Regions from separate parts of the Bradyrhizobium sp. AZCC 1678 genome, predicted to be linked through region 2. Evidence: riboswitches for the same ligand, from Rfam matches in the RefSeq annotation. Region 2 holds a riboswitch; each other region holds the start of a gene.
What was found. Region 2 has a riboswitch for cobalamin ahead of V1294_RS05615 (TonB-dependent receptor). Riboswitches for the same ligand answer to the same signal wherever they lie in the genome.
Positions count from the first base shown of each region.

Region 1: linked by a shared signal. The riboswitch ahead of V1294_RS08395 (ribonucleoside-diphosphate reductase subunit alpha) and the one ahead of V1294_RS05615 (TonB-dependent receptor) in region 2 are both predicted to bind cobalamin.
Region 3: linked by a shared signal. The riboswitch ahead of metE (5-methyltetrahydropteroyltriglutamate--homocysteine S-methyltransferase) and the one ahead of V1294_RS05615 (TonB-dependent receptor) in region 2 are both predicted to bind cobalamin.

Region 1 covers NZ_JAZHSE010000001.1:1,763,209-1,765,468, reverse strand. Annotated here, with positions in the region: gene V1294_RS08395 (ribonucleoside-diphosphate reductase subunit alpha) at 1-1,389, opposite strand, end outside; cobalamin riboswitch at 1,506-1,721, opposite strand; gene V1294_RS08390 (short-chain fatty acyl-CoA regulator family protein) at 1,860-2,260, opposite strand, start outside.
Region 2 covers NZ_JAZHSE010000001.1:1,200,423-1,202,682, forward strand. Annotated here, with positions in the region: gene V1294_RS05615 (TonB-dependent receptor) at 1-841, opposite strand, end outside; cobalamin riboswitch at 954-1,153, opposite strand; gene V1294_RS05620 (FecCD family ABC transporter permease) at 1,300-2,260, shown strand, end outside.
Region 3 covers NZ_JAZHSE010000001.1:1,756,455-1,758,714, forward strand. Annotated here, with positions in the region: gene metE (5-methyltetrahydropteroyltriglutamate--homocysteine S-methyltransferase) at 1-1,074, opposite strand, end outside; cobalamin riboswitch at 1,185-1,399, opposite strand; gene prpB (methylisocitrate lyase) at 1,503-2,260, opposite strand, start outside.

The DNA.
Region 1 (2,260 bases), 560 kb from region 2:
TTCCTCGATGTCGATATGCCAGGTTTCGAGATAGGCGCAGACCGCGCCCTTGCGCTTGCCGCCCTGGTTGACCGCGATCGCGGTATCGTTCGCCACCTTGAGGAACGGCACCACGCCCTGGCTCTCGCCGTTGGTGCCCTTGATGTGGGCGCCTAGCCCGCGCACGCGGGTCCAGTCGTTGCCGAGCCCGCCGGAATATTTCGCCAAGAGCGCGTTGTCCTTGACCGACTTGAAGATGCCGTCAAGATCGTCGGCAACGGTGGTAAGGAAGCAGGACGACAATTGCGGTCGCAGCGTTCCCGAATTGAACAGCGTCGGCGTCGAAGCCATGAAGTCGAACGACGACAGCAGGTCGTAGAACTCGATAGCGCGTGCCTCGCGGTCGATCTCGCGCAGCGCAAGGCCCATCGCGACGCGCATGAAGAACGCCTGCGGCAGTTCGATGCGGTTGCCGCGTTCATGCAGGAAATAGCGGTCATACAGCGTTTGCAGCCCCAGAAACTGGAACGCCAGATCGCGCTCCGGCTTCAGCGCCGCGGCGAGCTTCTTCAGGTCGAACCGCGCCAGATCGGGATCGAGCAGCTCGGCCTTGATGCCGGTCTTGATGTAGGCGGGGAAGTATTCGCCGTAGCGTACCGCCATATCGGCCTGCGACGCGCTGGTCGGCGCACCGAGCACGAACGACAGCACCTCGGTGCGCAGCTTGTCGAGCAATAGCCGCGCGCTGACATAGGCGTAGTTCGGCTCCTGTTCGACCAGCGTGCGCGCAGCCATGACGGACGCCAGCGCCAATTCATCCTGGCTGATGCCGTCATAGAGATTGCGATGGGTCTCAGTGAGCACTGGAGCCGCCTCGACGCCATCGAGGCCAGCACACGCCTCGTTGACGATCAACACCAGCCGCGCCGTGTCGAGCGGAACTTTCGTCCCGTTCGCCAGCGTCACATGCAACAAAGGTCCGGTTGACGGCTTGGCCGATTTGGCCGCTTCCTGCCCGGCGCGCTGCCGCGTTCGCTCCTCGCGATACAGCACATAGGCGCGCGCGACCTTGTGGTGCTCGCTGCGCATCAAGGCCAGTTCGACTTGGTCCTGCACGTCCTCGATATGAAAGGTGCGGCCCTCGCTCATCCGGCGCGACAGCGCGCCGACGACTTCGTCGGTCAGTTGCTCGACGATTTCATGCACGCGGCGGGAAGCGGCCGCGCCATGCCCCTCGACCGCGAGGAACGCCTTGGTCATCGCGACCGAAATCTTGCTGGCATCGAATTTCGAAACCGTGCCGTTGCGGCGGATCACCTGCATTGGAGGCGCGGCTGATGATTCAGAGCGCAACGCGAGAAAGGGAGCGGCTTTGGCTTCGGGAGAAACGAGTTGAGAAGATTGCGACATCGGCAGACCCCGTAGTGTTGTTGGGGCTGGATGTCTTGGGGCGACGCTGCATTGGATGCCCGGCGGCAAAGCACCGGCATGATTCTGCAAGCGGCCGCCGGACACCCCGCCCGTGGACGTTTTTTGGTGTCGCGGCAGGTCTCCTGGCTCGCAGGTCGGCGTCGTACCCGGTCTTCCCAATGCGTGGCCGCATCAGTGACGTGAAATCGGGAACAACTCACTGCTTACAGTTGCGGGGGCAGCGTCGGATTCTCGCAAAACACGCGATACACCGACTTCCCTCTTAGCCACCAAATCTTGCGATAGGGCGGGCCGTGACGGCTATATCTGGTATTATTCGGGCCGGAGTGTCAATGGGGCGCTGGAGATCGACGATCAAAAAAAATTTCCGCAGGGGGATGAAAAGCATGGGAAGCTGATTCTTTCTCCGCTTGAAAAACGTTTTCCCCGCTATTCCAGCCGCGTTCAGCTCATGACGTCGCATAGGGCGCGAAGCGGGACCGCGTCTCGTCGATTCGCAAGGCCCGGCCGACCGGCGGAAATGCGCGCTGCGGACAGTCCGGCCGTTCGCACACCTTGCAGCCCATGCCGATCGGCGTCGCCAGTGACGGATCGATCTTGAGACCCTGCGAATAGACGATTCGCTCCGCATGGCGAACATCGCATCCCAAGGCGACCGCAAACGTCTTGGCGGGCGCGCCGTAGCCCCCGCTGCCGTGCGACACTGTGCGGGCAATCCAGAGATAGGTTCGTTCATCGGGCATCCGCGCCAATTGCGTCAGGATACGCCCCGGGTTGGCGAAGGCCTCATAGACGTTCCACAGCGGACAGGTCCCGCCGACCCGCGAAAAATGGAAGTCGGTCGCCGATT
Region 2 (2,260 bases):
GCTGATCGAGCGCGTTGTTGACCCGGTAACCGTCGGACTTGATGGCGTTGCCGTAGAATGACGTCGACCATGGTCCCGAATTCAGCGCCGTCGAGACCGAGGCCATACGCTGGTTGAAGGAGCCGACTCCGGCCTCTGCGCGCATGGCGACCGGCGGGCCGCTGACGCCGTTCTTCAGGACGATATTGATGACACCGCCGACGGCATTGTCGCCGTAGAGCACCGCGCCGCTGTTGCCGCGCGTGATTTCGATACGCTCGATCGAATCGCGCGGAATGGTCGAGAGATCGACGCCGGCCATGTCGATGTCGTTGAGACGTCGGCCGTTGATGAGCACCAGGGTATTTGAGGTCGCGAACGCGCCGAAGCCGCGCAGGTCGACCGACGTCTTGGCGCCGTTGACGCCGCCAAAGAGGCTGGTCAGCTGCACGCCGGGCGTTTGCGCGATGATTTCCTGCAACGTTTGGGCCGGCGAATGCGCGATCTCTTCGGCAGTAATAACCGTCGACGCCGTGCCGACGATGCCTGAGAACTGACGGCCGCCGCTGCCGCCCGCGCCTTGCGAAACGCTTTGCGATGCGGTGCCGGTCCCTGCCGCGGGCCGCGTGCCGGTCGACGGCGCAGCCGCTGGTACGACGCGGCGCGAGGTCGATGCTTCATCGTAGGTCGGTTTGGCGCGGGTCCGGTTCGGGTCGGTGGGCGAGGTGATCTCGATCGGCGGCAATTGCTCGGATGGCGTCTGCTGCGCCTGCGCGCCGGAAATGCCGAGCGATGCGACAGGTATCAGGAAACTGGAGGCAAGCCAGTAGCGGCGCTGCCGCGTGGCGATGGTGGAAGACATGGTTCAGACCTCGGTATGACGTCAGTGGCACGTCACAGCGAACCAAGTCTCACCATGTGCTAATGCAGCTTAGGTGAAGCTAATGCCTGTACTCCCCGACCGACATCTTCGCGTGTGACCACGGCTGACGGCAGGTCTCCTGGCTCGCGGGTCGTTACCCATCGTCGCCTTCCCAGGACCGAGATTCCCAGTGGCCTATGACGAAGGATTCGCCGCTTACAGTTGCGGGGGCAGCCGCGGAATTGGGGGACTTCCCCGCACCGCATTCCCTTTTGATCCCCAAAAACGGGAACCGTCGGGAACTATGGTAGAAGTTTGCCAAAGTTCGAGTCAATCCGCCTTGGGCGCGCTTGCGATGTCAACTGGACGAGTGCGCTATTTTTGCCGCATGAGCACTCCTGCCTGTTCTTTGCCTGCGCTCCTGTACCGGAGCGGGTAAACCTGCTTTAGGACGATCAATGAGTGTTGAGGCTGTAACCGTGACCAACGAGGATGCCGCGCGCCGGCGGATCGGCGCGACCGCGGCGCTTGCCGCCCTCGTTGGGCTGCTGGTGCTGATCTCGCTGGGTATTGGTCCGGTGCGGCTGTCGCCGCTTGCCGTGGCGGAAGCGCTGTTCGGCGGCGGCAGCGAGGTTTCGCAGGTGATCGTGCGGGAAATCCGCCTGCCGCGGACGCTCTTGGCGCTGGCGATCGGCGCCATCCTCGGGCTGTCAGGCGCATCGCTGCAGGGCCTGTTGCGCAATCCGCTGGCCTCGCCCGAGCTGTTCGGCGCGCCGCAATCGGCCGCCTTCGGCGCGGTGCTGGTGATCGCCTTGGGGCTGGCCGACGTGCGCTCCTACGCGCTGCCGGTCGCGGCGATCATCGCGGCGTTCGTTTCGGTGTTCGGGCTGCTGACCATCGCCGGGCGCAATGCCGGGCTGCTGATACTCATCCTCTCCGGCCTCGCGATTTCGAGCTTTGCGGGCGCGGCCACCGCGCTGGTGATGAACCTCTCCAGCAATCCCTTCGTGGTGCTGGAGATCGCGTTCTGGCTGCTTGGCTCGCTGGAGGATCGCAGTTTTCAGCATGTCATGCTGGCATTTCCCTTCATCATTGCCGGCGCGATCATGCTGTTCAGCCAGCGCCATGCCTTTCGCGCGCTGAGCCTGGGCGAGGAAACCGCGCAAAGCCTCGGCGTCGATGTCGGCCGCCTGCGGCTGTTCGTGATTTCGGGCGTGGCGCTCGGCGTCGGCGGCGCGGTCGCCGTCACCGGCACCATCGGCTTCATCGGGCTTGTCGCGCCGCATCTGATGCGGCCATTGATCGGCCACGATCCGGGACGGCTGTTGGTGCCGAGCGCGCTCGCAGGCTCGGCGCTGCTGCTGGCGGCGGATGTCGCGGTGCGCATCATCCCCTCGACATCGGACATCAAGGTCGGCG
Region 3 (2,260 bases), 560 kb from region 2:
GGGGGCGATCTGCACACGGTCCTTGCCGAGTTTCGCGATCACGGGTTCAAGCCGGTCGAGGATCCGGACCAGATCCGCGCGCCAGATGTTGCGGCCGTCGATGATTCCGATCGACAGCACGCGGTTATCCGGAAAATCGGCGAGGCCGTCGATTTGATCCGGCGCGCGCACCAGATCGAGATGCAGGCCGGCGACGGGCAACGCCAGCGCGGTATCGCGGTTGCCGCCAAGCCCGCCGAAATAGGTCGCCAGCATGATCTTGAGTTGCGGCACCGCGTTGGCGATCTCACTATAGGCGTAATGCAGCGCCTGCTGCGCGATGATGTCGAGGTCGAGCACCATGCATGGCTCGTCGATCTGCACCCATTCGGCGCCCCGGCAGGCCAATTCGCGCAGCACGTCGATGTAAACTGGCAGCAACCGGTCGAGCAGCGACAGCGGATTGAAACCGGTATCCTTGCTTTTCGCCAGCTTGAGAAACGTGACCGGCCCGACCAGCACGGGGCGGGTCTGATAGCCCAGCGCCTTGGCTTCCTCGTATTCCTCGATCGGCTTGCGCGAGGCGAGGGTGAATTGCTGATCCTTCGCTAGTTCAGGCACCATGTAGTGGTAGTTGGTATCGAACCATTTTGTCATTTCTTGCGCGGGCATGCCGTTGGCTGCATCGTGCCCGTGATGCGTATGGCCGCAGCTCGCCTCGTTCGCTTTGCCTTGTGCGCCGCGAGCCATCGCAAAATAGGTCGCGAGCGGGACCGGGCCGCCGTTCCAGCGATAGATTTCAGGGATCGCGCCGACCATCACTGACGTGTCGAGCATCTGGTCGTAGAACGAAAAATCGTTCGACGGGATCACGCTGACGCCGAGCTTTTTCTGTCGCACCCAGTTAGCGGCGCGAAGCCCGGCGCCGGCTTCGATCAGGGCTTTTTCGTCCGAGGCGCCGGACCAGAAACTTTCCAATGCAAATTTCAGCTCGCGGCGCGGGCCGATACGCGGCGTGCCGAGGGAGGCAACGGGAAGCGCAGAAGTGGAGACTGTGGAAGTAGACGATGTAGAAGATGACGATGCAGAAGACATTGGCTTAACCCCAAAAGTTGGGGGCAAAGGCCGAAGTGACACGTCTGGATTCCGCGTGGCGGGAAGCGCGCGCGGAACCGCAACCGCACCACCGGGACACCCCGCCCGAGGACGTGTATGTTGTCGAGGCAGGTCTCCTGGCTCGCGGGTCAGTGCTGCTGTCCGGCCTTCCCGAGACCAATTGTGGTCTCAGTGACTTTGTTGGACAGCGGCTCGCCGCTTACAGTTGCGGGGGCAGCTCCGGCTTTGGCTTTTTCGGCCGCACCGGCTTCCCTCTTAGCTTCGGGCCGAACGAGCCCGAAGAACCACGACGGGTTCAGTTAAGGTCAACGGCGATCTCAGTCAATACGAGATCGGTCGTCCCCCGCTGCGCTCTCTGCCATCATTCGATGAACGTCATTCCGATCGAAGCGCGATAGCTACATGGTTCACCTCTGCGGCATGCCGGTGGGAACGATGGTTTTGACGATGGAGGCGTCGAGCGCCTCGTAGTTGTGCAGCCGGATCGTTGCGTACAGCTCAGCGCGCGTCTGCATCTGGTGGAGCATCTCACGGGTGCTGCCATCGCGTTTGAGGGCGGCGAACAGATTCTGCTGGGCCTTGTTGGCGACGCGGAGCGACGACACCGGCCAGATCACCATGCGATAACCCATCGCCTCGAACTCGGATGCGGTGAAGAACGGCGTCTTGCCGAACTCGGTCATGTTCGCCAGCAGCGGAACGCCGGGAACGCGCCTGGCGAACTCCTCGAACATCTCACGCGAGATCATCGCTTCCGGGAAGATCGCGTCCGCTCCCGCTTCCAGATAGAGTTTGGCGCGCGCCACCGCGCCGTCCATGCCTTCGTTCGCCGCGGCATCTGTTCTTGCGATCAGATAGAGATGACGCCGCGCCTTGGCGGCGGCAGCGACCTTGGCGGCCATGTCGCGCGCGTCCGCCAGCTTCTTGTCGTTGAGATGGCCGCATTTTTTCGGCAGCAACTGGTCCTCGATGTGAACGGCGGCAGCGCCGACGTCCTCGAAGGTGCGCACCATGTTCATCACATTGAGCGCTTCGCCATAGCCGGTGTCGCCATCGACCAGCACCGGCAGGCCGCTAGCGCGCGCCACCTGGCGGATGAAGAAGGCAACTTCCTCGATCGTGATAATGCCGAGATCCGGCAGGCCCATCGACGCCGTCATCGCCG